4 regions of the Microbacterium sp. NPDC055455 genome follow, and region 1 is predicted to be linked to each of the others. Evidence: predicted binding sites of a transcription regulator. Region 1 holds the regulator's gene; each other region holds the start of a gene.
The links. The regulator LexA, encoded in region 1, represses DNA repair genes until DNA is damaged. The targets are predictions, from matches to a motif close to TCGAACANNTGTTCGA.
Positions count from the first base shown of each region.

Region 1 (7,663 bases):
AGGCTTCGACCCGCTCAGCCGCCTGGACGACCTGCTGCCGGTATACGTCGAGCTGCTCGAGGGACTGCGGGCCGCGGGCGCGGAGTGGGTCCAGCTGGACGAGCCCGCCCTCGTGAGCGAGAGCCTTCCGGCGACCACGGCGCAGCTGGCGGATGCCGCTGCCAGGGCATACGGGGTGCTCGGCGCCGCCGCACGCCGCCCGTCGCTCCTCGTCGCCGCCCCGTACGCGCAGTTGTCCGATGCGGCGTGGGCGGCGCTGGGCGCGGCGCCGATCGAGGCGATCGCGGTCGACCTCACGCGCGGCGGCGTCCCGGCCGCGGTGGACGGCCTCGCCGGCAAGACGCTCGTGGGCGGCGTGATCGACGGCCGCAACGTGTGGCGCGGCGACCTGGAGGCGGCGTGGGGCCGTCTGTCGGACCTCGCGGCGCTCGGCGCCGGCTCTGTCGCCGCCGCCACGTCGACCTCTCTGCAGCACGTGCCGCACGACGTCGACGACGAGTCCGCGCTCGATCCGCGTCTGGCGTCGTGGCTCGCGTTCGCCGACCAGAAGGTGGGGCAGGTCGTGACGCTCGCGACCGGTCTGGCGGAGGGACGCGCGGCGATCGAGGACGCGCTGACGGAGGCATCCGTCGCCCTCGCCGCCCGGCGATCCTCGCCCGGCGTGCGCGACGGTGCCGTGCGGGCGCGCACGGCCGGCCTGGTCGATGCCGACTTCGACCGCGGCGCGTACGGCCGGCGCGTCGCTGCCCAGGACGCGCAGCTGGCCCTGCCGCTGCTGCCCACGACGACGATCGGCTCGTTCCCGCAGACCGACGAGATCCGGCGGGCGCGTGCGCGGCACGGCCGCGGCGAGCTGGGCGCCGCGGAGTACGAGCGGTTCCTCCGCGACGAGATCGCGCGCGTCGTGACCCTGCAGGAGGATCTCGGGCTGGACGTCCTCGTCCACGGCGAAGCCGAGCGCAACGACATGGTGCAGTACTTCGCCGAGCACCTCGACGGATGCGCCGTCACCGAGAACGGCTGGGTGCAGTCCTACGGCTCGCGCGCGACCCGGCCGTCGATCCTGTGGGGTGACGTGTCGCGTCCGGCGCCGATCACGGTGGCGTGGTCGACGTTCGCCCAGTCGCTCACCGACAAGCCGATGAAGGGCATGCTGACCGGGCCGGTGACGATCCTCGCCTGGTCGTTCGTCCGCGACGACCAGCCGCTCTCCGAGACCGCGAACCAGGTCGCCCTCGCGCTGCGCGACGAGATCGCGGACCTCGAGGACGCGGGCATCCGGGTGATCCAGGTCGACGAGCCGGCGCTGCGGGAGCTGCTCCCGCTGGCGGTGGCCGACCAGCCGGCGTACCTCGCGTGGTCGGTGGCGTCCTTCCGCCTCGCCACAGCCGGCGCGGCACCCGCGACGCAGGTGCACACGCACCTGTGCTACTCGGAGTTCGACGTCGTGATCGATGCGATCGCGGCACTGGACGCCGACGTCACCTCCATCGAGGCCGCCCGCAGCCGCGGCGAGGTGATCGGCGACATCGCGTCGTCGGGCTTCGCGGCCGGCATCGGGCCGGGCGTGTACGACATCCACTCGCCGCGCGTGCCGTCCGTCGACGAGATCTCGGAGCTCCTCGACCGCGCGGTCGCCGAGCTCCCGCTGCGCCGCGTGTGGGTGAACCCGGACTGCGGCCTCAAGACGCGGGGGTACGGCGAGACGGTGACGTCGCTGCGGAACCTCGTCGAGGCGACGCGGGCGGCGCGGACGCGCGTTCCGGCCTAGCGGCGCTTCTTGGTCCCGGATGCCGCGGCCCCTCCGGTCGCGGCATCCGGCGTCTCCACCACCACGGTGTCGGCATCCGCGTCGATCACGAGGGTGTCCGCCTCGGAGTCGAGGACGAGGGTGTCGCCGTCGGTGACGCCCGCCGGCCCCGCGCCGTCGGCGGGGGGCACCGCGACCACGTCGGCCGCGGCCGCCGCCTCGGCGTCCTCCGGCCGGCGCTGCAGCAGTTCGGTGACCCACCACACCAGGAGCCAGACGATCAGGACCAGGAAGACCTCTCCGACCGACAACGGCCGCAGGAGCATCAGCCACAGCACCGCGAGGACGCCGAGGACCACCCGGACGAGCACGCGCTGTGCGAAGAGCCACGAGCCGACTCGGCCGGTGTCCACGCCCCGCCGGAGGGCGGCGGTCCGGATCCCGGCGTTCATCGACGCGACCCCGTGGCGGGCCGCCTGAGCGCCGCGCCAGCGCCCCGACATCCAGGCGATCACCGCGATCACCAGGCCGAGGAGCGTCAGCACCACCGCGGTGTCGCGCATGGCGCCGGTGATCTGCTCGTACATCGAGGCGAGCGCGCCGGCCGGCACGCCGAGGTTCGGTCCGCTCAGCGCGAGCACGGCGCCGCCGGCGCCCAGGGCGATCGCGAGCGCGGCCGCGCCGACCGCGATGCCGACGCCTGTTCCCAGGACCGCCGTGGAGCGCCGCCGGGCGATGGCGATCCCCGCGACGAAGAGGACGAGGGCCAGCAGCGGCGTCCACCACCCCGCGGCCACCGCGAGGTTGTAGACCGTGCCGACGACCGTGAGGGCGTCGCTCTGGGCCACCACGATCGTCCTGTCGATCTCGGGGATCTGCTCGGCGATCCCGATGCCGCGGTCGACGAGGCGGTCCTTGACCTCCGCGATGATCGGGCCCAGCTGGATGCCGATCTCCCCCTCGCCGGTGATCACCACGGCGCCGCCGGCCGTACCTCCCGCCGCGACGGCCTGCAGCGAGCGGTGACTGGCTCGCAGAGCCGTCTCCCACACGTCGGCGAAGGCCTCCGACTGCACGAGGCGCGTGACGGTCGTGTCGACGAGGTTCTGCACCCCCTGCGCGGCGGGGGAGCGCAGCAGATCGAGGGCGGCGAGGGCGCGCGGCGGCAGATCGAGCTGCTGGATGCCGTCGAAGAGATCGTTCACGACCGTCTCGAGGTTCAGCGACTCGTCGATCGCCGCGGTGACCTCCTGCACGATGAGCGCCTGAACCTGCGGGTCGTCGGCCAGCGGTGCGAACGTCTCGACGAAGCGCGTCTCGTCGACCAGCTCGACGCGTGCCCACGCGGCGACGATCGACACCGGCACCAGGATCGTGGCGATGACGATGCACAGCGCCGAGAAGAAGGCGCGCCAGCGGCTGCCGGGCGGTTCGGTCGACGTCCTGGCGCCCTGCGCGGAATCACCGCGGAGTCGGGCGTTCTCCGCCTCGAGCGCCTCGAGGCGCGCGCGGAGGTCGGCGGCGTCGGCGATGCCGGTCGTGTCGGTCATCCCCCCCTTATAGCGCGCCGCGCCGCTGCCCCGCCAGGACCTTCGTCACGCGTTTCGAGTGAAAGGCGCTCAGACCGCGCGCAGCACCGCCACGACCTTGCCCAGCACCGTCGCCTCGTCGCCCAGGATCGGCTCGAACGCGGAGTTGCGGGGGAGCAGCCATGTGTGGCCGTCGCGCTGCCGGAAGGTCTTGACCGTGGCCTCGCCGTCGAGCATCGCCGCGACGATCTCGCCGTTGTCGGCGGTGGCCTGCGCGCGCACGACGACCCAGTCCCCGTCGCAGATCGCGGCGTCGATCATCGACTCGCCCGAGACCTTGAGCATGAAGAGGTCCCCCTTGCCGACGAGCTGGCGGGGCAGCGGGAAGATCTCCTCCACCTGCTGCTCGGCGGTGATGGGCACGCCGGCGGCGATCCGCCCGACGAGGGGCACCAGGGCGGCGTCGCCCAGCGAGGGCGCGGCGTCGGCCGGGCTCTCGGTCGCCGACCCGGGGAGGTCGATGAGCACCTCCATCGCCCGAGTCTTGCCGGCGTCGCGGCGGAGGTAGCCGCTGAGCTCGAGCTGGTTGAGCTGGTGGGTCACGCTCGACAGCGACTTCAGGCCGACCGCGTCGCCGATCTCGCGCATGCTCGGCGGGTAGCCGTGGCGCGCGATGGAGCGCTGGATCACCTCGAGGATCGCGAGCTGCTTGTCGCTGAGGCTCTTGCGCCGACGAGTCTGGGGCTTGTCGCGCCCGGCCGCGTCGCTCATCTTCCGGCTCCCGTCCTGCGCCCGCGAGCGCTGTTTCTTCGAATGTCGGAGGCCCGTGGTGGGGTTCTCGTATCGAAACCGTATCCGCATACCGGGGGTACGGGGAACAACCCGTCCGCGTGTCGCGTTCGATCATTCGGCACTCGGGCCGAGTCTTGACACCGTCGAAAGTCGAAGATAGCTTCGGAAGAGAGGTTCGCACTCCCCGCTCCCGGCCGAGCGGGGAATGCGAATCTCTCCCCATCACGAGGAGACACCATGACCGCGATCGCTTACACGACGTCCGTTCCCTCGCCGGCGCGCGCGACGCGTCTGCGACTCACGGTGCGGGGCCGCCGCGTCCTGGCCACGCTGGCGGCGATGCCCGCGGTGATCGCGCTCAGCGCCGCGGTCATCGGCGGCGGGGCGGCTCTCGCCACCCGCGACGCCGGTGCGCCGGCGGGGTCGTTCAGCACCGTCACCGTGTCGCACGGCGACTCGCTGTGGACGATCGCGGAGGACGTCGCGCCCGGGCACGACCCCCGCGACGTGGTCGACGCCATCGTCCGCCTGAACGCACTCGACGGCGTCACCGTCCAGGCCGGGCAGAGCCTGGCGATCCCGGCGGAGTACGGCTCGGCGGAGTAGGGCCCGGCCGAACCCGCGCCGCCGACGTCATCCGAGGCGGGAGCGTGTCGCGCGGCTCTACCATGGGAGGGGTGAGTGCACGTCTCGAAGACCTCCCTTTACGCGCCGATCTCCGCGGGCAGACGCCCTACGGCGCTCCGCAGGCACCGCTTCCCGTCGCCCTGAACGTCAACGAGAACACGCATCCGGTTCCGCAGGAGGTCGCGGACGACATCCTCGACTCCATCGCCCTCGCCCTGCGCGATGTGAACCGGTATCCCGACCGCGAGTTCACCGCCCTGCGCGAGGGCTTCGCCGACTACCTCGGACACGGGCTCACCCGCGAGCAGATCTGGGCCGCGAACGGGTCCAACGAAGTGCTCCAGCACATCCTCCAGGCCTTCGCCGGACCCGGCCGTACGGCGTTCGGCTTCGGGCCCACCTACTCCATGTACCCGCTCCTGACGCGGGGGACCGGGGCGGATTGGATCGCCGGGACGCGGTCCTCCGACTACTCGATCGAGGCTGCGGACGCGGCCGCGCAGGTCGCCCACGTGTCGCCGGCTGTCGTCTTCCTGTGCTCGCCGAACAACCCCACGGGCACGCCCCTGGGCCTCGACGTCGTCGAGGCGGTCTACGACGCGACCGACGGCATCGTCATCGTGGACGAGGCGTACTTCGAGTTCGCGCCCCACGACGAGCGCTCGGCGCTGACGCTGCTGCCCGGTCGCGAGCGGCTCGTGGTGTCGCGCACGATGAGCAAGGCGTTCGCCTTCGCGGGTGCCCGCGTGGGGTATCTCGCGGCCGACCCGGCGCTGATCGACGCGCTCCGGCTGGTGCGGCTCCCGTACCACCTCAGCGCCTTGACGCAGGCGGCGGCCACGGCGGCCCTGCGTCACGCCCCGACGATGCTGCGCATGGTGGATGAGATCGTGGGGCAGCGCGACCGCATCTCGGCGACCGTCGAGGCCCTCGGCTACACGCCGCACGAGTCGTGGACGAACTTCGTGCTGTTCGGCGGGGTGCCCGATCCGGGCGCGACCTGGAGCGCGCTGTACGACGAGGGCGTGCTCATCCGCGATGTCGGCATCCCGAATCACCTCCGCGTCACCGCCGGGACCGAGGAGGAGACGACCGCGTTCCTGGACGCACTGGCCTCGGTAGGATCGACGTCATGAGCGCCGCATCCCGCACCGCCTCGCTGCGGCGGGCCACGAGCGAGTCCACGGTCGAGCTCGAGCTCGATCTCGACGGCACCGGCCGCAGCCGCATCGACACCACGGTGCCCTTCTTCGACCACATGCTGACCGCGTTCGCGAAGCACTCGCTCACCGATCTCACCGTCCGCGCCTCCGGCGACACCGACATCGACGCGCACCACACGGTGGAGGACATCTCGATCGTGCTCGGACAGGCGATCCGCGAGGCGCTGGGCGACAAGTCCGGCATCTCGCGCTACGGCGACGCGCTGGTCCCGCTCGACGAGGCGCTCGCGCAGGCGGTCGTCGACATCAGCGGCCGCCCCTACCTCGTGCACACCGGTGAGCCGACCGGTTTCGAGCACCACCTCATCGGCGGCCACTTCACCGGCTCGCTCGTGCGCCACACGTTCGAGGCGATCTCGTACAACGCCGCGCTGACCGTGCACGTGCGCGTGCTGTCCGGCCGTGATCCGCACCACATCGCGGAGGCCGAGTACAAGGCGTTCGCGCGGGCGTTCCGGCAGGCCAAGGCGCTGGACCCCCTCGTCGAGGGCGTCCCGAGCACGAAGGGCGCGCTATGAGCGCAGCGGCGTCCGCCGACCGCGAGAGGCCGCTCGTCGCCGTCCTGGACTACGGGTCGGGCAACGTGCACTCGGCGGTCAAGGCGCTCGTCGCGGCCGGCGCCGACGCCCGGCTCACCTCCGACCGCGGCCTCGTGATGGACGCCGACGGGCTCTTCGTCCCGGGCGTCGGGGCATTCCGCGCCGTCGCGGAGGCGCTGCGCGCCAGCCGCGGCGACGAGCTCATCGAGCGCCGCCTCGCGGGCGGGCGTCCGGTCATCGGCGTCTGCGTCGGCATGCAGATCTTCTTCGAGCGCGGCGTGGAGCGCGGCATCGACACCGAGGGCATGGGCCAGTGGCCGGGCGTTGTGACCGAGCTCGACGCGCCGGTGCTTCCGCACATGGGCTGGAACACCGTGAAGCCCGGCGAGGGCTCCCGGCTGTTCCGAGGGATCGAGCAGGAGCGGTTCTACTTCGTCCACTCGTTCGGTGCGCAGAAGTGGCTGCTCGATGTGCAGCCGCCGTTCCCCGAGCCGGTGCTGACCTGGTGCGAGTACGGCACGCCGTTCCTCGCCGCCGTCGAGAACGGACCCCTCTCGGCGACGCAGTTCCACCCCGAGAAGTCGGGGGAGGCCGGCATCCGCCTGCTCTCGAATTGGATCGAGGGGCTCGGCGGGGATAACCTCTGAGACCGTGCCAACTCCGGGAGCGTCTGCTCCCGACATTCCCGCACGAGGAGCCATGAACGATTTCGCGTCCACACCCGAGCTCGTCCTTCTGCCCGCCGTCGACGTCGCCGACGGCAAGGCCGTCCGTCTGACCCAGGGCGAGGCAGGCACCGAGACGAGCTACGGCGATCCGGTCGACGCCGCGCTCGACTTCGCCCGCCAGGGCGCCCAATGGATCCACCTGGTCGACCTCGACGCCGCATTCGGCCGCGGAAGCAACGCCGGCGTGCTGCGCAAGGTCATCAAGCAGGCCCGCGGCGTGCAGGTCGAGCTGTCGGGCGGGATCCGCGACGACCGGACGCTCGAGGCCGCCCTCGAGAGCGGCGCCGCCCGCATCAACCTCGGAACCGCCGCACTGGAGAATCCCGAGTGGGCGGCGGACGTCATCGGCCGGTACGGCGACGTCATCGCCGTCGGACTCGACGTGCGCGGGACTACGCTGGCGGCGCGCGGCTGGACGCGCGACGGCGGCGACCTGTGGACGGTCCTCGATCGCCTCGAGGCGGCCGGCTGCAGC
Region 1 is NZ_JBSHLB010000004.1:275,122-282,784, forward strand. It holds gene metE (5-methyltetrahydropteroyltriglutamate--homocysteine S-methyltransferase) at 1-1,771, shown strand, start outside; gene ACWGUG_RS13355 (hypothetical protein) at 1,768-3,300, opposite strand; gene lexA (transcriptional repressor LexA) at 3,370-4,050, opposite strand; gene ACWGUG_RS13365 (LysM peptidoglycan-binding domain-containing protein) at 4,309-4,677, shown strand; gene ACWGUG_RS13370 (histidinol-phosphate transaminase) at 4,740-5,834, shown strand; gene hisB (imidazoleglycerol-phosphate dehydratase HisB) at 5,831-6,439, shown strand; gene hisH (imidazole glycerol phosphate synthase subunit HisH) at 6,436-7,107, shown strand; gene priA (bifunctional 1-(5-phosphoribosyl)-5-((5-phosphoribosylamino)methylideneamino)imidazole-4-carboxamide isomerase/phosphoribosylanthranilate isomerase PriA) at 7,160-7,663, shown strand, end outside.

Region 2 (7,663 bases), on a different contig from region 1:
GGCAGGCCTGCGGCGTCGCGCGCGCGGGCGAGCGGTGCGGCGAGGGGCCGCATCAGCAGCGGGGCGACTGCGCGGAGGGCGGCATCCCTCGCGCGCGTGAGGGGATTGCGGCCCGGCGCGATGCCCAGGCCGCTGGGGGCGCCCTGCCGGCTCGGCAGGCTCAGCGGCAGCACGGCGACCGTGGCCCAGGGGCATCCGGTCCGCTCCGCGAAGAGCGCGACGCCGACCGAGGTCTCGTCGGCGACGACGACATCCCACGGCTCCCGGTCCCACTCCGCCTGCAGATCCTCCACCTGCGCGGGGGCCGTGCCGATCATGACGTCCTCGAGGTTCACGAAGACCTGCCTGATGCCCTTCCTGCCCTCCAGTCGCGGGAACGACGCGCGCAGATCGATCTCGTCGAAGTCCGGGGCGCTGCGCCATGGCACGAGGACCGCGCCGGATGCCGCCACCGCGGCCCGGAAGGCCGAGCCGGTGTAGAACCGCACGTCGTGCCCGCGCCCCACGAGCGCGTGCGCGATCGCCCGCAGCGGGGTCACGTGCCCGGTGAACGGCATCGCCGACAGCAGGAGGCGCGCCATCCCGACATCGTCCTCCGCGCATCCGGTCCGCGCCAGGGGCGCGCGGCGCGGACGCGGCTCAGGGCGTGGAGGCTGCGCCGATCGCGTCGACCAGCGCGGGGTCACCGCCGAGCGCCGTCAGCCGGGCGCGGACGGCGACCTCGGCGCGGCGGTACGGCTCATCGCTCGCGTGCAGCAGGGAGCGGGTGTTGGCGGCCTCGAGGAACGACACCAGCTCGAACGTCAGCTGGCGCGCATCGTCGAGCAGCGGCAGCTCGCCGGCGGCCATCGCGTGCTCGATGCTCGCGGTGAGGTAGTCCTCCCACTGGCCCGAGGCGGCGATGACGGCGTCCCGCACGGCACCGGGCTTGGCATCGAACTCGACGGACGTCGCCGCGAAGAAGCACCCGCCGCTGAACACGCGGTCGCGCGAGTAGGAGACCCAGTCGGTGAGGAGCGCGCAGACGCGGACGAGCCCGCGCGGTGTCCTGGCACGGGCGGGCGCCACCACCCGATCGATGAAGACCTCTCGCGCCGCCGCGACGACGGCCAGCTGCAGCTGCTCCTTCGACCCGAAGAGCGTGGCGATGCCGCTCTTGCTGTGCCCCGAGGCATCCGCCAGCCGGCCGATCGTGAGGCCGTCGAGGCCCTCGACCGTCGCCGTGTCGACCGCGTGTGACAGCACGGCACGCCGCGACTCGTCGCCGCGCAGGCGGCGGCGGTCGACGGGGGGTTGTGCCATGCGTCGAGGTTACCGTACGATCGTTCGTATTCATAAGTACGACCGTTCGTATTCTTCGGATCGGAGCATCATGGATATCGCAGCCGCCGTCGCCGGCACGTCCGTCCGCGCCGCAGGCGCCCTCTCGCCCCGGTGGGGCGCCGCCGTCGCGATGCCGCTCTTCGGCCGCGTCGCCAGACCGCGGCCCGTTCACCCCGACCACGAGCCGACGATGTCCCGCGCCCGACGCGGTCGTGTCACGGTCGCGGGCGTAGATCGGCGCGGTGCCGAGGTCGAGACGTACGAGTGGGGCGGCGGAAACCGGGTCGTGCTGCTCGCGCACGGCTGGGATGCGCGCGCCAGCCAGTTCGCGCCGCTCATCCGCGAGCTCGTCGCCGAGGATTACCGTGTCGTCGCGTTCGACGCGCCTGCCCACGGGAACTCGGCCGGGCGGCGCACATACCTCGTGGACTGGCTCCACGTCTTCGCGGCCCTCCAGGAGCGCCACGGCAGGTTCGAGGCGATGATCGGGCACTCGTTCGGCGGCCTCGCCACGCTGATCGGCGCCGCGGGAGGCATCCGGACGTCGCGGGCGGTCACCATCGCCGCGCCGGCGGACGCCGCTGCCCTGCTCACGCAGTTCCAGGCGGGCCTCGGCTACTCCGATGCCGTGTCGCTCCGGATGAAGGAGCTGTTCGCGAGCCGCTACTTCCCGGGTGAGCCCGACCCGTTCGCGTGGCTGTCGAGCGTGCAGCGGCCCGTGCCGGCAACGGTGCCGCTGCTGATCGCCCACGACCGTGAAGACCGCCTCGTGCCCTTCGCGGAGGCGCAGCGCATCGCCGCGGCGCATCCCGGTGCCCGTCTTCTGGAGACGCGCGGACTCGGGCACAACCGGCTCCTCGCGGCAGACGTCGTGCTCGACGCGGTGCTGGCGCACCTCGCCGCACCGGCCGTCGCCGCGGCGCCATCGGCGCCGACGATCGCCCAGGGACGACCTGAGCCGGCACCGCTCCCCACCGGCGCGGCACGCTCCGTCCCGGTGGGAGTCTGAGCCCCGTCGCAGCGGGGCCCTTCCGCCCCGATGGCCGCTGTGGTATTGCTGTGACCATCGACGAAGGCGTCGAGTCGACTGGGGGGTCGAGAGCACTGGGGGTATTCCGATGGACGTCTCGATCACACGCGTGCGGACGCACGAGGATTCGCGGCGCCGGCTGCGCGCCGTCATGGCGGTGGTCGCCGCGCTGGCGGTGGCATGCCTGCTCGCGGTCGCGGCCCCCGCTGAGGCGGGCTGGGCCGCGCCGGTCGCGGCCGCGAAGCCCGACAAGCCCGGCGGCGGGGGCGGCGGCGGCGGAGGCGGCGGAGGCGGCGGAGGCGGCGGCGGTACCGCCGAGCCCGCGTACGCGGCGGTGGGCGACTCTTTCGCCGCCGGCGTGGGCGCCGACAGCTATCTCGACAGTTCCTGCTACCGCAGCTCGAAGAGCTACCCGAAGCTGCTCGACGCCGATCCCGACAAGCGGCTCGTCGCCTTCCTCGCCTGCTCGGGCGCCAACACGTCCGCGGTGCTGACGCAGGTCGCCGGCATCCCCGCCGACGCGAGCATCGTCACGGTGACCGTCGGCGGCAACGACGTCGGGTTCGCCGACGTCATGCAGAACTGCTTCGTCCTGGTCACCTCGACCTGCTCCTCGAAGATCGCCGCGGGGTCCGCGATCGCGACCTCGGACGCCTTCAAGGCCAGCATCGGGAACGTGATCGGGGCGATCCGCACCAAGGCCGCGACTGCGCGCATCGTGGTGACCGGGTACCCGCTGCTGTTCTGGGAGAACTCCTCGGGAGTCAACCCCAAGTACACGTGGGCGGACGAGGTGAACGACCAGACCGTCGTCCTGAACGACGTCATCGAGCAGGTGACCGTCGCCAACGGCGCCCGCTTCGTCGACGTCGAGGACGACTTCGCCGGACACGGCATCGGCAGCACCGCCCCGTGGATCAACGACTTCCGGTGGCTCAGCAGCAGGAACGCCTTCCACCCCAACAGCGCGGGGTACGTCGCGTACGCCGCGGCCGTGCGCGTGACGCTGGCCGGCTGAGGGCGGGCTCGCCGTCAGAAGAGCCGGCCGGATGCATCGACGCCGGCCGTCGCGCTCCTCGCCGTCGCCTTCCTCGGCATCGCGTTCCTCGCGCTCGCGGCGGCGGCACGCCCGCGTGAGGTCGTGACGATCGGAGCGGCGCGTGCGTCGGCGCGGTCGGCGAGTCCTGCCACCGGCGCCCCGCGCCCGTGCTCCTCCTCGGCGCGCCCGTCGAGCCGGTGCGCGCGCAGGAGCGGTCGCACGCGCTGCGCCAGCCATGCACGGTACGCCTTCGGCGCATTCGCGGTCACGCCGGGGTACATCCCTCGATACGACGGCACGAGTTCCGGATGCCGCTGCTCGAGCCACTGCATGAACCACTGCTTCGCGCCCGGCCGGAGGTGCAGTGCGCCGTAGACCACCCGGATCGCGCCGGCCTCTTTGATGCGGGACAGCGCGTGGTCGATCGCTGCTGTCGAGTCGGTCAGGTGCGGGATGATCGGCATCAGGAACACCGTGACGCGGAAGCCCGCGTCGGCGGCCGCGCGGACCGTCTGCAGCCGGGCGGAGGCGCTCGGCGTGCCCGGCTCGATCAGGTGCTGCAGCTCGTCGTCGAACACCGCGATCGACATGGCCAGCGTGACGGGCACGTGGGCCGCGGCATCCGTCAGCATCGGCAGATCGCGCCGCAGCAGCGTGCCCTTCGTGAGGATCGAGAACGGCGTGCCCGACTCGGCGAGCGCCGACACGATGCCCGGCATGAGCTGGTAGCGGCCCTCGGCGCGCTGGTAGGGGTCGGTGTTGGTGCCGAGCATCACCGGCTGACGCTGCCAGCTGCCCCGCTGCAGTTCCTTCTCGAGCACGTCGGCGACGTTGATCTTCACGACGACCTGCGTGTCGAAGTCCCGCCCGGCGTCGAGGTCGAGGTACTCGTGCGTGCCGCGGGCGAAGCAGTAAACGCACGAGTGACTGCAGCCGCGGTACGGGTTCACGGTCCAGTCGAACGGCATCGCAGACGCCATCGGCACATGGTTGAGCGCCGACTTGCAGAGCACCTCGTGGAAGGTCACGCCGGCGAACTCGGGCGTGGTGACCGAGCGCACGAGGCCGTTGAGCTGCTCGAGGCCGGGCAGGGCCGCGGCATCCGCCACACCCAGCTCCTGACCCTGCCAACGCATTCACCCATGAGAACAAAAATTCGAAAGCGCGTCAAGACACCGAGGCGGCGTGTCGAACATCGCGGGAAAGCGTGCGCCGATGCTCCGTCCAGGTCAGAATGGCAGGCGTGACGGAGCCTGGCCGGCTCGCCACCCCCCGAGCCGTCCCCGAGACTCGTCGCGCTGCCCGAGCGATGCGCGATGAGGCGGCGCGGCGCGCCCGGGAGGAGTCCGCCGCGGTCGCACCGGACGCCGCGTCCGCCGCACCTGCACCCGCTGCCGCGGCCTACACGGCCTCCCCCGCGTCCGCGCCTCACACCGCATCCCCCGCGTCCGCGCCTCGCACCACCTCCCATGCGGCGGCCGCGCCCGACACGGCAGCGACGCATCCGGTTCCCTCGCTGAGAGCGCGACCGGGCGGGCGCGTCGCGCGCCATAGCCGCCCGGTGACGAGTGAGCGGCGGGCCGCCCGCGGCGCCGAGATCCTCGCCGTCGGCGAGGACGCGCAGCCGGTCCGGCACGCGCGTCCCCGGCGGCTCACGGGCCGCGTCGCCGCGGTGGCGGCCCTCGCCGCAGGTGCGGCACTGCTGCTCGGCTCGGCGGCGATGACGGCGGCGATGCTGCCGCCCGCCCCGCCGGCAGAGGTCGAGGCTGCGCTCACCACCACGCTGGAGGCGCGCGAGATCGAGCAGCTCCCCGTGCCCGCCGTGGAGCAGTCGCCGCTGGCCGCAGACCTCTGCGCTCTCCCCGAGTTCCTCACCGCGCTCCGCTCGGGCGCCGACGAGCAGGCGATCGTCGCCGCGGGTGGCGGCGAGGCGTTCCGCTCGGCAGTGGTCGACGGGCGTGCGCCGTGCGTGGACCTCGGCGACTCGTCGCGCATCTGGGCCGTCGTCGACAAGCTGCGCCCCGCGTCTCCGATCGACTATCGCCCCGGCGGCCTGGTGCTGCCCGACAGCGTGCGCAACATCGAGGGAGGCGCCCTGCGCACGGAGGCGGCATCCGCTCTCACCTCGCTCGTCAATGCGGCGCGCACGGCTGGCGTCGGCGAGATCGCCCTGGAGAGCGGGTTCCGCTCATACCAGACGCAGCAGCAGACCTACGGGCGGCATTTCGCAGAGCGTGGCGACCGTGCCGATCAGGTCAGTGCGCGGCCCGGGTACAGCGAGCACCAGCTGGGCCTCGGGGCCGACGTCGTCGCGTGCGCCGGTGCCTGCGGCACACTCGACGACCTCGCCGCGACGCCGCAGGGGCAGTGGGTCGCTGCGCACGCGTGGGAGCACGGGTGGATCGTGCGCTACGTCGAGGGCGCGACCGAGGTGACCGGGTACCTGCCGGAGCCCTGGCACCTGCGCTACATCGGGCCCGAACTCGCCAAGGCGTACCACGACGGCGGGTGGACGTCGCTGGAGGCCTTCTTCGCCCTCGCCCCCGCGCCGGACTACGCGCAGTGAGCGGGCGCGGCATCCGTGGTGAAGGAACTCGATTCCACATCTGGTGAGACTGGATGTCGCGGGCGCGGCGTAGGATCGGGGTACCGGGGCCGCGACGGGACGCCGGCTCGACGAAGAGAGAGGTTCGCCTGCCATGGAGCGGGATATCTACGACGAGGACCACGACGCCTTCCGCGACGTCGTCAAGGAGTTCATCAAGCGCTACGCCTCGGACGAGAAGCGCCGGCAGTGGGACCGCGACGGCGAGATCGACCGCGCCACCATGCTGGCGGCGGGCGAGGCCGGGATCATCGGCCTGTCGGTGCCCGAGGAGTTCGGCGGCGCCGGCATGCTGCAGGACTACCGCTTCCGCTCGATCGTGCTCGAAGAGACGATCGGCGCGGGCCTCGGCTCGCTGGCCGGCGCCCTCGGCATCCAGGACGACCTGGCCGTGCCCTACATCGTGCACATGGGCACGCAGGAGCAGAAGGAGAAGTGGCTGCCGGGCATGGCGACCGGCGAGATCCTCGGCGCCCTCGCGATGACCGAGCCCGGCGCCGGCTCGGACCTCCGCGGCATCAAGACCACCGCCAAGCGCGTCGAGGGCGGCTACATCGTCAACGGTGCGAAGACCTTCATCTCGTCGGGCAAGACCGCCGACATGGTGGTCACCTTCGTCAAGACGGGTGAGGGCAACCGGCCGGATGCCTTCAGCCTGCTGATCCTCGAGGACGGCATGACGGGCTTCGACCACGGCAAGAAGCTCGAGAAGATGGGCTTCCACGGCTGGGACACCGCCGAGCTGTCGTTCACCGACGTCTTCGTTCCCGAAGAGAACCTCATCGGTGGCAAGGAGGGCCTCGGCTTCATCCAGCTCATGATGAACCTGCCGCTCGAGCGCCTGTCGATCGGCGTCGCGGCGGCGGCAGCGGGCGAGGCCGCGTTCGTGTGGACCCGCGACTACGTGCTCAGCCGTGAGGCGTTCGGCGAGCGCATCGCCGACTTCCAGAACACCCGCTTCAAGCTCGCCGACATGGCCACCACCGTCGACGTCATGTGGGCCTACGTCGACCGCGCGATGATGCTCTACCGGGATGAGAAGCTCACCGCCGAGGAGGCCGCGAAGGTCAAGTTCTGGACGACCGACCGCGAGGCCGAGCTCCTCGATGTCGGCGTGCAGCTGCACGGCGGCTACGGCTACATCACCGAGTACCCGATCGCCCGCGCCTATCTCGATGCCCGCGTGCACCGCATCTACGGCGGCACGAACGAGATCATGCGCGACATCGTCTCGCGCCAGATCGTCGGCAGGCGCTGACGGATGCCACGACCCGGCCCTCTGCGGAGGCGCCGGGTCTCCGGCATCCGTCGCTCCCGGGCCGAGGCCCGCACGAGGTCAGGCCAGACCCCACGGGAAGGTGGCGGCGAGCAGAGCCGCGGAGACCGCCCAGAAGGCCAGCGTGAAGACGGTGTCGCGCGCCCGCCACGGCACGGTGTACCGCTCGGTGCGGTCGGGATGCGCCCCGAAGGCGCGCGCATCCATCGCGAGCGCGACCCTCTCGGCGTGGCGGATCGCTCCGGCCAGAAGCGGCACGATGTAGCCGAACCACCGCGCGACCGCGACGAACGGCCCCCGTCCGCCGTGCGCACCGCGCACGCGATGCGCCTGACGGATCACGTCGAGCTCGTACCCGAAACGGGGCAGGAACCGGAACGCCGCGAGCGC
Region 2 is NZ_JBSHLB010000001.1:822,068-829,730, forward strand. It holds gene ACWGUG_RS03680 (glycosyltransferase) at 1-581, opposite strand, end outside; gene ACWGUG_RS03685 (TetR/AcrR family transcriptional regulator) at 640-1,302, opposite strand; gene ACWGUG_RS03690 (alpha/beta fold hydrolase) at 1,373-2,332, shown strand; gene ACWGUG_RS03695 (SGNH/GDSL hydrolase family protein) at 2,442-3,371, shown strand; gene ACWGUG_RS03700 (Rv2578c family radical SAM protein) at 3,386-4,528, opposite strand; gene ACWGUG_RS03705 (M15 family metallopeptidase) at 4,954-5,958, shown strand; gene ACWGUG_RS03710 (acyl-CoA dehydrogenase family protein) at 6,092-7,255, shown strand; gene ACWGUG_RS03715 (energy-coupling factor transporter transmembrane component T) at 7,334-7,663, opposite strand, start outside.
Region 2: a site for LexA is predicted at 4,537-4,552, ahead of ACWGUG_RS03700 (Rv2578c family radical SAM protein). Genes of this name have one in related genera too.

Region 3 (7,663 bases), on a different contig from region 1:
GGATGAACAACTGGGCGTATGCCGGGCAGTTCCCCACCGAGGACTGGCACGGAGGCTCGCATTCGCTCGTGCGCTCCCTCACGCTGCGGTCGGACGGCGAGCGGGCGACCCTGCGTTCGTCGCCTGCTCCCGGGCTGCGGGCGCTGGAGGGTGAGCCCGCGGCCGTCGATGATGTGCGCATCGACGAGCGCCATGGCGTCGACGTCGCCACTCCGGCGTCGGGCGCGTACCGGCTGAGGCTGGAGGCGGCGAGCGAGGAGGACGGCGAGCTGCGCATAAAGGTGCTCGGCGGGGACGGGACGTTCGCGACGGTCGGATACGACTTCCGCGACCAGGTCGCATTCGTCGCGCGCGACGCCGACGCGGCCGCGTCCGAGATGCCCGACGCCTATCGCATGGTGCGCACGGCGCCGGTGGCGTCCAGAGACGGGCGGGTCTCGTTGGACATCGTGGTGGATGCCGCTTCCGTCGAGGTGTTCGCCGGCGGCGGGGAGGCTGCTCTGACGATGGCGACGTTCGGGACCGCCGGCGAGCGCGGGCTGCGGATCGAGGGGGCGAACGGTTCGGTGTCGGTGAGCGACGCTTTCCTCACGCCGCTGCGCGTTGCGCCGATCGACCGGCAGCCGGAGCCTCGATAGGCCGAGGCGCGCTACCGTCGCGGCGTCGTCGCCGGCGCCACGACCGACGCGCGCTCCACCAGCCATCCCCGCAGGAGGTGCAGGCTCTCAGCCGGTGCCGACACCGTCCCGTCGATCCGGTCGAGCAGCCGCGCCATCCCCCATCGCCCCATCTCTTCGTGCGGCAGCGCGATCGTGGTGAGGCCCGGATCGAGCGCGTCTGCCACGGGATGCAGATCGTCGATGCCGACGACGGAGAGCCCTTCGGGAACACGGATGCCACGCCTCGCGGCCGCCTGCATCACGCCCATGGCGATCTGGTCGTTGAAGCAGATGATCGCGCTCGGGGGATGCCGCTGGTCGAGCAGGCGCCCGCCCGCCTCCCGGCCGCCGGCGGCGTCGGACGCGCAGAGCTCGAGCCGGTCGTCGCCCAGCGCGATGCCCTCGTCGCCCAGTGCGGAGCGGATGCCGATGAGCCGCCCGCGGGCGGCGCGGGATTCGTCGGTCGTGCCGACGTAGGCGATGTCGCGGTGCCCGTCGCGGGTGAGCCGCCGGCAGGCGAGTGTCGCGATCTGCGCCTCGTCGGGCACGACGGCATCGACCTCCCATCCGGGCTCGGGCGCCGCGTCGACCAGCACGACCGGAAAGCCGTCGGGCACGGCGGGCCGCTCGACGCGCTGGTGGTACATGCGGGCGATGAGCAGCCCGTCGACGCGCTGCGCGAGGAACCGTGCGACCAGATCCCGCTCGGCATCGGCGTCGCCTCCGCTCTCGGCCACCATCAGCAGCACGTCGCGCTCGAGGCCGGCGCGTCGTGCCCCCTCGATGATGCGGCCGGCGAAGGGCGTCGCCGCGAGGTCGTCGCCGATGAGACCGACGACGCCGGTGCGCCGTCGCCGCAGCCCGCTCGCCACCCTGTCGGGCACATAGCCGAGCTCGCGCGCGACCGCCAGGATGCGCTCGCGGGTGTCGGCATTCACCGCGCGAGCGCCGCTGAGTGCGTGCGACACGGTCGTCGGCGACACTCCCGCGGCCGCCGCGACGTCGCTGACCCGCGCGCGTCCGGCCCCGGATGCCCTACCGTTCCCCATTCCTCCAGGTTAGGCCGCGCCGCACTCCCGGTGAGCGCGCGGCGGCGCAGGGCTGTGTGAGGGGCCCGACCGCCGCCCGTCTCACGCACCGCCTCGCGCAAACGCCCCCCGTTGCCTGGGGCGAGGCGACCGACGGCGCGCGGCCTGGTACGTACCGATGGCACGGAATCCGACCTGCATGCGTTTCGCCGGTCTGGGACGCGGCTAGAACGGAGCCCCGACCGCGTCCGACGGCCGGAAGGCGGGCATATGGAGTGGTCTTTCCGGTGGCACCACATACCGTCGACCGGCCGGCGATATCCACTCGAGCGCGCCGCCGCTGTCGCGCACCTGTCTCACCCGCCACCCACCGTGATGTTTGACCTTGTGGTGCCCGCGGCAGAGCGGGTTCAGGTTGTCTATGCGAGTCTCACCCCCGGACTCCCAGGCGACGGTGTGATCGATCTCGCACCGCGAGGCCGGCATCCCGCATCCCGGCGCCATGCATCGCTCGGCCCTCCACTGCACGAGCCGTCGCATCGGAGCCGGCGGTCGATAGAGTTCGCGACCAACCGACAGGACCGTCGATGTCTCGGGGTGCACCAGGATCCGCATCCATCCCTCCACACCGCCGCATAGCTCGCGCGCTCGTTCGAGAGGGATCGGCCCCACACCCTCCACCACGGCGGGCGCCAGGCCGGCGGCCTCGCGGGCACGGTCGTGCTCCTCGAGCAGCGAGAGCGCAGGAACGGTGATCGCCACCGTTGCGCGGATGCCGCGGGCCTCGTCGGGGTGCGCATCCGTCACACCTTCGATCAGCAGGTCGCAGATCACGTCGGCGCGCACCTGCTCGAGCGAGCGACTCTCACTCTCGTGCGCGACGATAACCTTCGCGATGGAGGTCGCACGGGCATAGATCGCCTGTGCTTCGACCGCGGGCACGTAGAGATGCAGCCAAGACATCGCGTCGGCAGCGGGCTCGGCGACGACCCTGCGCAACGCGACCGCCGCTTCGTGACGTTCGGCGATCGAGACGGCGCGCGAGGCGTCGATCCGCCGGCGAAGGAGCCGCCGGAACGAACCGACCGGCATCGACTCCGCCAGCTCGACGGCCTCGGGCAGCAGCGCGGCACGCAGCTCGGGTTCGAGTTCGTCGACAGCTGTGACCAGGATCTCGGCGTGCCGCTCGGTCATCCGCGCGCGCCGCAACGATTGGAGGACCGACGGGTACCGCTGAACGATCGCTTCAGCCATGCGCATCAGCTCACCCGCGGCGTACTCGGTGGTGCGCAGCGCAGCAGCGAGCTCCAGCCGGACCCCGCGTTCGACGACGTCTGTGAAGCGATTACCGCGGGCGACGGCATCCGCCATAGCCTCTCGGCGCATCGCCTCCACCCGCACGAACCGTTGAGCGGCGAAGATCGACATCATGTCCGCCACCTCGACCACGAGGTCGAGCGCGTCCGGTATCGGAGGCTCGTAGGCATCCGCGTCGAGAAGCATACCGTCAGGTTAGAACATACCTACGACATCGCGGCTTGACGAGGGCGGGGTCGAGAGACCCGGACGCGCGACTTCTAGCCGCACCGCAGCCCCGCTCCCCGCGACTCAGCGCACGACCGCGGTCACGGTCGCCAGGCGGCCGAGCACCTCCTGGCTGATGGAGCCCAGCAGGAATCGCGCGAGCGCGCCGCGGCCGTGCGAGCCGACCACCGTCAGCCGCGCGGAGCCCGCCAGCCCGTTGATGATCTGCGACGGGTAGCCGCGCTCCACCTTCCGCACGATCTCGAGGTCGGGGTAGCGCGAGCCGAGCCCGGCCAGCGAAAGGGCGAGGGCCTCGGCGGTGAGCTTCTCCATGTTCTCGAGGTACTCCGCCGGATACGACCCCATGTTGCGCGGCGCCTCGAGGGGCGTCCACACCGCCACGGCGATGAGGGGCTCGCCGAGGCGGTCGGCCTCGTCCGCGGCGAAGGCCACCGCCTTCTCCGACACCGGCGAGCCGTCGACCCCGACGACCACGCCCGACCGTCCGGCGGCGTCCGCGTCGGGAACCACGACGACCGGGCAGTGGGCTCCCGCCGCGATGCGCAGGCCGTGCGCGCCCCGGGCCGCCCGCGATCCCTGGCCCGGGTAGTCGCTGCCGATCACGAGCAGCGCCGCGTCGGCCGAGGCGTCCACGAGCTTCGCCACCGGGTTGCCGCGCTCGACGCGCGTCCGCACGACCAGCCCGTCCGCGGCGATGCGCGACGCCTCGTGCTCCACGCGCTCGCGCGCCTCCTCGAGCGCGGCGGCGAGGACCGAGTCCTCCCCCACGGCGCCGACGGCGCCTCCCACGACGGTGACGAGCTCGAGCGGCTGCCGGCGCTCCCTCGCGCGCTGCGCGGCCCAATCGACCGCGCGACGCGCGACGGCGGCATCCGTGATTCCGACGACGATGGCTTCACCCACGATGGCTCCCTTCGGATGCCCCCAGGCTAGCGCCGGCGATCGCCCCGATGCAGGCGGATGCGCCGTGACAGACACCTCGGCCGCGAATGCGGGAAGCCCGGGCGTCCGAGGACGGCCGGGCTTCCCGTGAAGAGGCGGCTACAGCGCGAGGCGCTCGCGCACGACGTCGGCCAGGGCGTCCGCGTGACGACGTGCGTCGTCCTCGGAACCGGCCTCGACCATGACGCGCACGAGCGGCTCCGTGCCCGAGGGGCGCAGCAGCACGCGCCCGGACAGCCCGAGCTCTGCCGTGGCGCGGGCGACGGCATCCTGCACGATCTCATCGCCCACGCGCGTCCGGTCGACGCCCTTCACGTTGACGAGCACCTGCGGGTACACCGTCATGACCGACGCCAGCTCGGCGAGCGTCTTGCCCGTGCGTGCCATCTCGGCCACGAGGTGCAGGCCCGTGAGCAGGCCGTCGCCGGTCGTCGCGAACTCGCTCATGATGACGTGCCCGGACTGCTCGCCGCCGAGGGAGTAGCCGTGCTTGTTCATCGTCTCGAGAACGTACCGGTCGCCGACTGCGGTCGTCTCGAGGCGGATGCCGTGGGCGTCCATGGCGCGGTGCAGGCCGAGGTTGCTCATGACGGTCGCGACGAGCGTGTCGTCCTTGAGGGCGCCGCGCTCCTTCATCGCGACGGCCAGGATCGCCATGATCTGGTCGCCGTCCACGATGCGGCCCTCCGCGTCCACGGCGAGGCAGCGGTCCGCGTCGCCGTCGTGCGCGATGCCGACGTCGGCTCCGACGCGGACGACGTGCTCGGCGAGCAGATCGAGGTGGGTGGATCCGACGCCGTCGTTGATGTTGAGGCCGTCGGGGTCGGCGCCGATGACGGTGACCTTCGCGCCGGCGTCGCGGAACGTCTCGGGAGAGACGCCGGATGCCGCGCCGTGCGCGCAGTCGAGCACGACGTGCAACCCCTCGAGGCGGTTCGGCAGCGAGCCGAGCAGGTGCACGACGTAGCGGTCCTCGGCGTCGGCGAAGCGGCGGATGCGACCGACGCCGGCCCCGGTGGGCTGCAGCTTCGGCCCCTGCATCGCCTGCTCGATGCGCTCCTCGACGACGTCGGGCAGCTTCACACCGCCGGTGGCGAAGATCTTGATGCCGTTGTCGGGAGCGGGATTGTGGGATGCCGACACCATGACGCCGAAGTCGGCATCGATGTCGGCGATGAGGAACGCGGTCGCGGGCGTGGGGAGCACACCGGCGTCGTACACGTCGACGCCCGAGGACGCGAGCCCTGCCTCGACCGCAGCCGAGAGGAACTCGCCAGACACGCGCGGGTCGCGCGCGACGACGGCCGTGAGGCGCTTGCCGGCGGCGCGACGCGCCTCGGCCGTACGACCCTGGCCCAGGACGACAGCGGTCGCCTGGGCCAGGGTCAGTGCGAGATCGGCGGTGAGGGGGCCGTTGGCCAGCCCCCTCACCCCATCCGTGCCAAAGATCGGCATGCGGAGAGGAAGCCGATCAGCGCTTCGAGTACTGCGGCGCCTTGCGGGCCTTCTTGAGACCGGCCTTCTTGCGCTCGATGACGCGGGCGTCGCGCGAGAGGAAGCCGGCCTTCTTGAGGGTCGGGCGGTTGTTCTCGACGTCGATCTCGTTCAGCGCACGGGCGATGCCGAGGCGCAGCGCGCCGGCCTGGCCCGAGGGGCCGCCACCCGAGATGCGGACGATGACGTCGTACGCGTCGGTGAGGTTGAGCACCGTGAACGGGTCGGTGATGAGCTGCTGGTGCAGCTTGTTCGGGAAGTAGTCCTCGAACGCACGGCCGTTGACGGTGATGGTGCCGGAGCCCGGGATGACGCGCACGCGGGCGATGGCCTGCTTGCGGCGACCGACGGCTGCGCCCGACACCGAGAGCACGGGGCGCTCGGCGGCGACGGCGGTCTCGTCGACCTGGGACTCGGTGGAGTAGCTGCTGGGGGTTTCTTCGATGTTCGCCATCAGTGTGTCCTGTTCTGTGCGGCGCTTACTGGGCGACCTGGTCGAAAACGTACGCGGTGGGCTTCTGCGCCGCGTGCGGGTGCTCGGCACCGCGGTAGACCTTGAGCTTCGACAGCTGGTCGCGGCCGAGGGTGTTCTTGGGGAGCATGCCGCGGACGGCCTTCTCGACGGCGCGGACCGGGTTCTTCTCGAGGAGCTCCGAGTAGGTGACGGACTTGAGGCCGCCCGGGTAGCCCGAGTGGCGGTAGGCCTTCTTCTGCTCGAGCTTCTGGCCCGTCAGCGCGACCTTCTCGGCGTTGACGATGATGACGAAGTCGCCCATGTCGACGTGGGGGGCGAAGGTGGCCTTGTGCTTGCCACGCAGGAGCGCGGCGGCGTGCGAGGCGAGGCGGCCGAGGACGACGTCAGTCGCGTCGATGACCAGCCACTCGCGCTGGGCTTCGCCAGCCTTGGGGGTGTAAGTGCGCGTCACAGTAGTGCTGCTTTCTTGATCGAACGGAGAGGTTCGTGAATCCCACTCCGGGGTGCTTCGGCAGTCGGAGATCCGGTTTCCGGTTCCTGAGCCTGTCGAAGGGCGCCAGTGGAGGGCTCACGTTCGCGGTGCCGGGTCAGCTGAGCCGAACACCAAAGATCGAGTCTACGGCATCCGGATGCCTCGTCCAAACCGTCAGCGCGCGCCCGGGCGCGGCAGGGGCTCAGGGCACGATCGGCTCCACCGGATCCGCGGGTGGCTGCTCCTCCGGCGGTGGCTGCTCCTCGGCGGGCGGCTGCTCCTGCGTCTCAGGCGCCGGCTCGGGCTCAGGCGTCACGGGTGCCGAGAAGAAGCGGCGGGATGCCTCCTCCGCCCTCAGCTGATCCTCGCGCAGCGCGGTCACCGCGGCGGCATAGGCGAGCAGCTCGGCGTCGCCGCTCGCTCCCGCGCTCCTCGCGGCGCCGACCGCGGCCGCCGTGGCGATGACGTCGTCACGGAAGCTCTGAAAGGCCAGGTCGTTCTCGGCGGCGATCCCCTCGGCGGTGGCGGGGAGGGTCGCTCCGAGCGCGCGCTGCGCCTCGGTCAGCGCGGTGACCTGCTGTGTCACCGCGGCGGTCGCCGCCTTCACCTCTTCGGTGGTCGCCGCGACGGCGGCGGAGTAGGCGCGGGCGTCCGCCGCCGCATCCTCCGCGGACTGCACGTCGTCGATCGTCGTCACGTCGGGGGCGTCATAGGCGGCCGGCCGCTCGGGCAGCGTCGTGCTGTCCAGAAGAGCGATGACGGCACCTGCGGCCGCGTTCGCCGCGTCGAGCGCGGGCTGGTCGCTCATCCCCGCGACCGCTGCGAGTGCCGGCGTGGCGCTGTCGGCCGCGGCGCGGGCGGCTGCCGCGGTGGTGTCGTACTCCGCGTACGCCGCCTCCATCGCCGGCACCGGCTCGTCGGCGGCGTCGGCGGCGGCCTCGAACTCGGCGGTCGCCGCGGCGAGCTCCTCGGCCTGCGCCTGGAGCAGCTGCGACACGGTGATGCTCGCGGCCACGAGCATCAGGATGAGCGCGACCGCGATCCCCAC
Region 3 is NZ_JBSHLB010000001.1:1,326,858-1,334,520, reverse strand. It holds gene ACWGUG_RS05885 (glycoside hydrolase family 32 protein) at 1-638, shown strand, start outside; gene ACWGUG_RS05880 (LacI family DNA-binding transcriptional regulator) at 650-1,708, opposite strand; gene ACWGUG_RS05875 (DUF222 domain-containing protein) at 1,913-3,190, opposite strand; gene ACWGUG_RS05870 (universal stress protein) at 3,296-4,135, opposite strand; gene glmM (phosphoglucosamine mutase) at 4,274-5,629, opposite strand; gene rpsI (30S ribosomal protein S9) at 5,646-6,122, opposite strand; gene rplM (50S ribosomal protein L13) at 6,148-6,594, opposite strand; gene ACWGUG_RS05850 (hypothetical protein) at 6,818-7,663, opposite strand, start outside.
Region 3: a site for LexA is predicted at 3,201-3,216, ahead of ACWGUG_RS05875 (DUF222 domain-containing protein). Genes of this name have one in related genera too.

Region 4 (7,663 bases), on a different contig from region 1:
GTCGCGGATCGCCTGCCGATCGGCATCCGTCGCATTCTCCAGCGCGTTCTTCATGCCGGCGAAGCGCTGATCCAGCAGCTCGCGGCCGAGCAGCTCGCGGATGCGGTCGTAGTCGGCCCGCGCGCTCGGGCTCTGCCAGTCGTAGTCGGCGAGGTCGTTGACGGCCGCGGCGGTGCTGGACGGCAGGTTCTCGAGCCGCATCTCGGCGAACGCGCGGGTGGTGTCGTCGAGGTTCACGTCGCGGACCAGGTGCTTGCGCTCCTCGAGCACGGCGCGGTCGAGCAGCTTCTTGACCTCTTCGAGGGTGCCGTCGAGGCGATGCCGCCGCGTGAGCTCGGCCCGGCGCTCGCGCACGCGGCGGGCGAGGTCGTCCAGACCGAGGCGGTCGCGGTCGCCGCGGCGGAGGTACTCGCGCAGCGCGCGGTCGGCGGAGGTTCCCGACATCACGTCCTGCCCGATCGCCTCCAGCGCCGACTGCACCTCGACCGGCGGCGCGAGCGGGTCGCCGCCGGTGTACCGCCCGTAGCGCGCGGTGTGGCCCGGTGTGCGGTGGAAGGAGCGGACCATCAGCGGATGCCTCCTCCAGACGGGTCACCCATAGACCGTCTCACCCCCGGCGCTGTCCTTGCCGATGCGCTTGTCGAGGTAGAGGGACTCCAGGAGCAGCTCGAGCGCACCCGCGCGCTCACCGGGCGTGTGCGCGTCGAGGCGCTCGGCGACCTGATCGTAGAGGTCGGACTCGCCCAGCACCGGCATCGCGGCGAGCACGTCGGCGGCGGTCACCTGCTCGCCGGTCATCACCGTCGCGCCGTCGTGGAGGGCGTCGGCGAGCGCACGGGCGTCGATGCCGCGCAGGTGCGCGCGGGCGGTGTCGGCGACGGCGGTGCGCAGCAGGTGCTCGAGGATGGCGCGCTCGCGTCCCTCCTCCCCCGTCTCGAACTCGATCTTGCCGCCGAGCACGTCGACGGCGGTCTCGAGGTCCACGGGTCGGGCGACGGCGACGTCCTCGTGCTGACGCGTCGCCCGATGCAGGGCCGCCGCGGCGATCGTCTCGGCGCCGGCGATCGCGAAGCGCGCGGATACGCCGGCACGCTGGTCGACGGCATCCGATTCCCGGAGGTTGCGCGTGAACCGCGCCAGCACCTCGAGAAGGTGGGAAGGCACGGCGGCGACGAGGTCGGCCTCCTGCCGGATGACGGCGATCTCCTCGTCGATCGTCTGCGGGTAGTGCGTGCGGATCTCGGCCCCGAAGCGGTCCTGCAGCGGCGTGATGATGCGGCCGCGGTTCGTGTAGTCCTCGGGGTTCGCCGTCGCGACGACGAGCACGTCGAGGTCCAGGCGCAGCACGTAGCCGCGGATCTGGATGTCGCGCTCCTCCATCACGTTGAGGAGGGAGACCTGGATGCGCTCGGCGAGGTCGGGCAGCTCGTTGATGGCGACGATGCCGCCGTTGCTGCGGGGCACGAGTCCGTAGTGGATCGTCTCGGGGTCGCCGAGCGAGCGGCCCTCGGCGACCTTGATCGGGTCGACGTCGCCGATGAGGTCGGCCACCGACGTGTCGGGCGTGGCGAGCTTCTCGGCGTACCGCTGGCTGCGGTGGCGCCACGCGATGGGCAGGTCGTCGCCCAGTTTGCTCGCGCGGCGGACGGATGCGGGGGCGATGGGGTGGAAGGGATGCTCGCCGAGCTCCGACCCCTCGATCACCGGCGACCACTCGTCGAGGAGCCCGACGAGGCTGCGCAGGAGCCGGGTCTTGCCCTGCCCGCGCTCGCCGAGCAGCACGACGTCGTGACCGGCGAGGAGGGCGCGCTCGAGCTGCGGGATGACGGTGTCGTCGAAGCCGTGGATGCCGGGCCACGGGTCCTCGCCGTTCGCCAGGGCGGCGAGGAGGTTCTCACGCAGCTCGATGCGGACCGGCCGGTAGGTGTGACCCGATGCGCGCAGCTGCCCGGCCGTCGTGATCCCCGAAGGCGAAGGTGTCATGCCCGGGAGGCTACGCCTGCTGCGGCGGGGCGAGGGCCGGACCGGGGGAAATTCTCGGGGACGGGGTCGGGGACGGGGTTTGGATGGGTGGGGCCGCCCATGATTCGGTGCGACCGCCCCCACCTGCGGACGGTGGGCTTGCGCGTGAATCCATAGGCTAGTCGTATATATCTTCGAGTGTCTGAGGCTCATGCCACAATGAACTATGGACATCTTCTCCGACCTGCAGGACGCGATCAGCGCCCTGCAGGACGCCCTCGGAGACGGCGATGCCGCGCGGATTCCGGCGACCGTGCACGGACTCGACGACGACGAACTCCTGCGGGTGATCCGGAGCGCGACGACGCTCGTGCGCGCCGGAGAGTCCGTCCGTATCGCGGCGTCGGGCGTCGTCGCGGCGCGCTCGACCAGGGATGCCGGTCACAGCGGCCTCGCACAGAAGAACGGGCACCGGTCCGCCGTGTCGCTCATCCAAGACCTGACTGGCAGCACCCGCGCCGACGCGACGAAGCAGGTGCGCATCGGGGAGGCGCTGGCCACCTCACTCGTGCCGGCGGGTTCGGACGCGGGCTCGGGCGACGACGAATCGGGGATGACCTGTGGGACGCCGGCTGCGCCGCCCTGGCACGCCGCGCTGGGCGAGGCTCTGCTGGTGGGCACGCTGACGTCCGCGCAGCACGACGCCATCTTCCGCGGTCTCGGCGATCCGCCCGCGGGCGTCGACGACGAACACGCCGACGATACGGCGGCGCGCGACGCGTGGGCGCTCGCGGCACAGCAGCTGGTCGATGAAGCGCAGGTGCGCACCGTCGAAGAACTCGGGACTGCTGCTCGCGCAGTCCGCGACCTGCTCGACCCCGAGGGCGCGCAGCGCCGCTTCGACGAGCGGTTCGACGCGCGCTCCTTCCGCACCTGGACCGACCGCGACGGCGTGCGCCGCGGCAGCTTCACGTTCGACGACGTCGGCGCCGTCGGCATCGACACCATCATCGCCACCGCGCTGCGCCCGCGTCGCGGCGGACCGCGCTTCGTCGATCCCGACGAGGCGGCGCGGGCTCAGGAGCTCTCCGACGATCCGCGCACGAACGATCAGATCGCCTACGACCTGATCATGGACATCATCCGGGCCGGCGCGCTCGCCGACGCCTCGACGGTGTTCGGCACGCGACAGGCCGGCATCCGCATCGTCGCCACCCAGGATGCCCACGACGGCGCCATGACCGGACGGCCGGCGGTCGCCCTCGTCGAAGACACCGGTTCGACGCTGCCAGGCTGGGTCATCGCGGCTCGAACCTGCGACACCGCGACGGTCACCGTCACCCTCGACCCGTCCGGCAATCCGCTCCACCTCGGCCGCGAAGCACGACTGTTCAGCCCGGCACAGCGCGTCGCGTTGGCGGTCCGTGATGGCGGATGCCGCATCCCCGACTGCGACCGACCCGCCTCGTACTGCGAGGCGCACCACATCGACCCGTACGCGCACGGCGGCCGCACCGACGTCGATCGGGGCATCCTGCTCTGCGCGTTCCACCACATGAACCTGCATCATCATCGGTGGCGCATCACACGCGACGGCACGGAGGAGTTCGTCCTCCATCGCCCCGGTCTGCCGCCCGTCCCGCTGCCCATGCGGGTCGCTCGACGCTACGACTTCGGCGACCTCGCTCCTCCAGGTCGAAGACTCCACCCCGCCGGGTAGCGCCGTGCCGGCGCCGAGTGCGCCGCGCGGTTCGCATCGCGACGGGAGTTGCCGCGACGCAGCGGGTCGCCCTCTATCCTTCGGAGACGAGAGCCTCGTCCGTCGCGGGGCCGCGGGTCGCGGCATCCGTCGTCCCCTTCTTCCGTCGATCACGCGCGGCCGCGACGATCGAGATCGCGGCGTAGAGGAAGAGCCCGCCGGCGACGACCGCGAGCACGATGGTGCGGTTCGAGCCGTTGAGGACGTTGTTCACCCAGCCCAGCAGCGGCAGGCTGTACCAGAGCGTGCCGCGGACCTGCACGGACCTCACCGGCTCCGGATCGACCGCGTCATTGTTGTCGCCCTTCGTGATGAAGGTCAGCTCGCCATCCGCATACGTCTTCGAGACCACGCGATGACTCACGACAGCCGCCTCGCCCGACCGGATCTGATACGTGATCACATCGCCCACGCGGATGTCGTCCACCGGCGTCGGCCGGATGACGACGAGCGTCCCCGGCGGCAGCCCCGGCTCCATCGACTGCGTCAGCACCGTCATCGCGCTGCCCCCGACCACGACCGGCAGACCGACCACCGCGACGGCCACGCCGAGCAGCAGCACGAGGATCGACGCACTCAGCGACACGGCGAGGTAGTGCAGCAGGCTCTGGCCCTCGTCGCGCCGACGAGACGCGGCGCGGCCGGCGGGCGCCGCGTCAGCGAGCGTCGAACCGGACGCGATGTGCGGCGGAGCTTCGGTGGTCATCATCATGGGAATCGATCTCGCAGGGGTTCAGGCGCAGTGGTAACGGGGGCCGGACTGAGCCGACTCCGACGGGTTCGTGGTGCGGGTGACCTCGACCGGCGCGCTCGCGGACGCCGTCGTCCCCGAGGCCGAGGTCTCGGTCGCCTCGACGGCGAGGGAGTACGTGCCGTTCTGGGCGATCGCGGTGCCGCTCAACACAGCCGAGACCGTCGCATCGGCGCTCGTCACCGTCGCAACGGTGGCTCCGGACGCGACGTCGTACAGCCGGTACGAGATGGCGGCGGTGTCGGTGCGGTGAGCGGGGGCGCTCCACGTCAGGCGGATGTCGCGTCCACCTTCTCGCAGACACGTCGGTGTGCCGGCGGCGGCCAGCCGGTAGGCGGTCTGCGTGATGGTGGCGGCGGTCGCCGACGTCGTCCAGTGCGCGCCGACCGCGCCGGTGACGCTCAAGGTCGCGGTCGCGCTCTGCCCCTGCAGCTCCGCGTTCGTGGCGCCCTCGATCTGCGTCGAGACGCAGACCCTGACGCTCGCACCGGCGGCGAGTGTGCGTGCCGCCGCGGGCAGCGCGGGAGCAGTGTCGGCGAACGTCGTCACGACCGCGCCGACGGGAGCCGTCGCACCGCACGTGCCGGTCCACAGCCGCAGGGTGGTCTTCTGGGCGAGCGTCGTGCTGCCGGTCACCCGGTTGGCGAGGGCATACGACAGCGGCGCACCGCCGGCGTTCGTGATCGTGAGCTCGCCGACGACCGCCGTCGAACGACTGCCGGCGTAGCGGTACGTCGTGGTCAGCGCACCCGTCTGCGCCAGCGTGGTGGCGACGGTCGCGGACGAGGTGGACGCCGACACCGACGCGCTCGCGACCCATGCGGCGGTCGCCGCACCCGCGCCGCCGAGCACCGCGAGGGTGACGAGCGCGGCGATCGGTCCGATGTGGCGACGGCGGATCATCGGTGCACCTGCGTTCCGGAGACGGTGAGCGAAAGGACGGATGCCGCTGCCCCGGCCGCGTCCGCCGGTGCATCGTGCGGCAGGCCGACGCCGATGCACACGATGTGCGAGGCGCCGGGGGCGAGGGTGAGCTGCAGGTCGGAACCGGTGGCGGCGCCGACTCGGGTGGTCATCGTCGCCGGCACGCGACCGGCGGTGCAGTCCGCGGCCGACGCGACCGTGCCGCCGGTGACGGCGACCGCCGCCGTGAAGGCGGTGGCGCCGGCCGAGCTCGTCACCGGGTCGATCGCGAGGGCGAGCGCCGTGGTGCCGGTGTTGCGCACGGTGGTCGGTGCCCAGACGGTGCGGCCCGGGTAGAGATCGGTGGCCGAGAGCTCGAGGGGCGTGGCGGTGAGGCCCGCCGATCCGGCACGGAGCGTGACGGCGGATGCCGCCGGCGCCGCCGCCGTCCAGATCGCGAACGTTCCCCCGCCGGCCAGGACGCCGAGGACGATCGCACCGGCGGCGCCCAGCGCACCCAGCAGCAGTCGCCGGGGCGCGGCAGCGCGACGGGTGTCGCGCTGTGCGGCGTGGCGGCGGGTGCGGCGGGTCATGGCGGGGTCCCTCGGTCGGTGTCGCAGCGGGAGAAGGGGGCGGAGCGGGCGGCGTCCGCCGGAGGGCCCGCCTCTTCGGAGGCGGGCCCTCTCGGATTACTCGACGTCCTGCGTGAGGCTGACGGTCAGCGCGTCGAGGGTGACGGCGCCGTTCATCGCGTCGTTGTTGCCGCCGACGACCTCGCCGTACGGGAAGGCGATGGTGACCGTGACGGTGACGTCCTCGCTGACGACGCCGGCGCCCGGGGTGACGGTGAACGTCGGGCCGGTGCCGCTGATGCCGGTGCCGGAGGCGGTGAGCTCGGCGGAGTCGGTGAGGTAGCCCGCCAGCGCCACATCAGCGGGGTTCCCCGCGTCGGCGGGTGCGATCGACGAATCGGTCAGGGCGAGCGTCGCGCTCAGGCTGTCGCCCTCGGCACCGACCTTCATCGTCTTCGTGTAGGTGAGCACGTCGCCGGGAGCGACGGCGTAGTCGGCGATGGTGATCGGCGAGCCGTTGGCGGTCCAGGTTCCCTCGGCCTGCGCGGCATCGACGACCAGGTTGCCCGACACGATCGACGCACCCGGCGCCGACGCCGACGAGTTCCAGGTGGCGAACGTGCCCGCGCCGCCCAGCAGCAGGATGACGCCGGCGGTGGTGGCGATGGAGGCCTTGACGATCTTCTTCATGGGAATGTCCTTTCGCGGGAAGCCCGCTCTTCATCTGCGGAGTCAGAGGTGCCGGGACCTGCGCGGCCGGTCTCCCGATCGCTCCTCGAGCACGATGAAAGTCTTCAGCCCGCGCCGCAACGTCCCGCCGAGCGACCGCCAGCGCTCCCGCAAGGCATCCGCAAGATCTGCGTGAGTGTGGGAGCGATCCCATCCGAACCGCAAGATCAGCGCAAGAACACCCGGAATGGACTTTTCGCGCGGATTCGGTGTGCTAGTCGCCGCCGCTGAGCGGTCAGCGGTTGTCGCCGGAGACGTCGATCAGCACCTTGCCCACCGCGCCCTGCTCGACGGCGTCATGGGCGGCCGCCGTCTCCTCGAGCGCGAACCACGTGAGCGGGAGCCCCGCTGCCTCACCCACCGGAAGCGCACCGTCGCGCAGCGCAGCGGTGATGTCCTCCGCGGCGGCCTGGAGCGCGGCATCCCCCACGGTGTAGAGCAGCAGACCCTGGAGCCGCACGTTCTTCGCGAACGTGGGCCGCGCCGGGATCGTGGCGGCCGCGCCGCCGTTGTCGGCGTAGTACGCGATCGAGCCGTGGTTGGCGATTACCTGCCCGTCGAGATCGGCGTTCTGCGCGATCGACACCTCGACGATGTGGTCGACACCGCCGGGCGCGAGCGCGGCGATGCGCTCGGCGGCATCGCCGTCACGGTAGTTCACGACGTGGTCGGCGCCCGCGGCTCGCGCGAGCGCGGCCTTCTCCTCGCTCGAGACCGTCGCGATCACCGTCGCCCCCGCCCACACCGCGAGCTGGATGGCGGCGTGCCCGACGGCACCCGCTCCCCCGGCGACCAGCACGACCCGCCCGTCGAGCGATCCCGGCGACAGCCGTGCCGGCCCGAACTCGTGCACCGTGAGCGCCCGGTGCGCCGTCATCGCGGGCACGCCCAGGCTCGCTGCGACATCGAAGCCGATCCCCTCGGGCAGTTTCACGGCGCGCTCAGCGGGGATGACCGTGAACTCCTGCGCGGTGCCGGTGGGTCGCT
Region 4 is NZ_JBSHLB010000001.1:1,432,759-1,440,421, reverse strand. It holds gene ACWGUG_RS06305 (VWA domain-containing protein) at 1-567, opposite strand, end outside; gene ACWGUG_RS06300 (AAA family ATPase) at 592-1,983, opposite strand; gene ACWGUG_RS06295 (DUF222 domain-containing protein) at 2,189-3,682, shown strand; gene ACWGUG_RS06290 (signal peptidase I) at 3,756-4,430, opposite strand; gene ACWGUG_RS06285 (hypothetical protein) at 4,455-5,375, opposite strand; gene ACWGUG_RS06280 (hypothetical protein) at 5,372-5,968, opposite strand; gene ACWGUG_RS06275 (alternate-type signal peptide domain-containing protein) at 6,065-6,637, opposite strand; gene ACWGUG_RS06270 (NADPH:quinone reductase) at 6,912-7,663, opposite strand, start outside.
Region 4: a site for LexA is predicted at 2,145-2,160, ahead of ACWGUG_RS06295 (DUF222 domain-containing protein). Genes of this name have one in related genera too.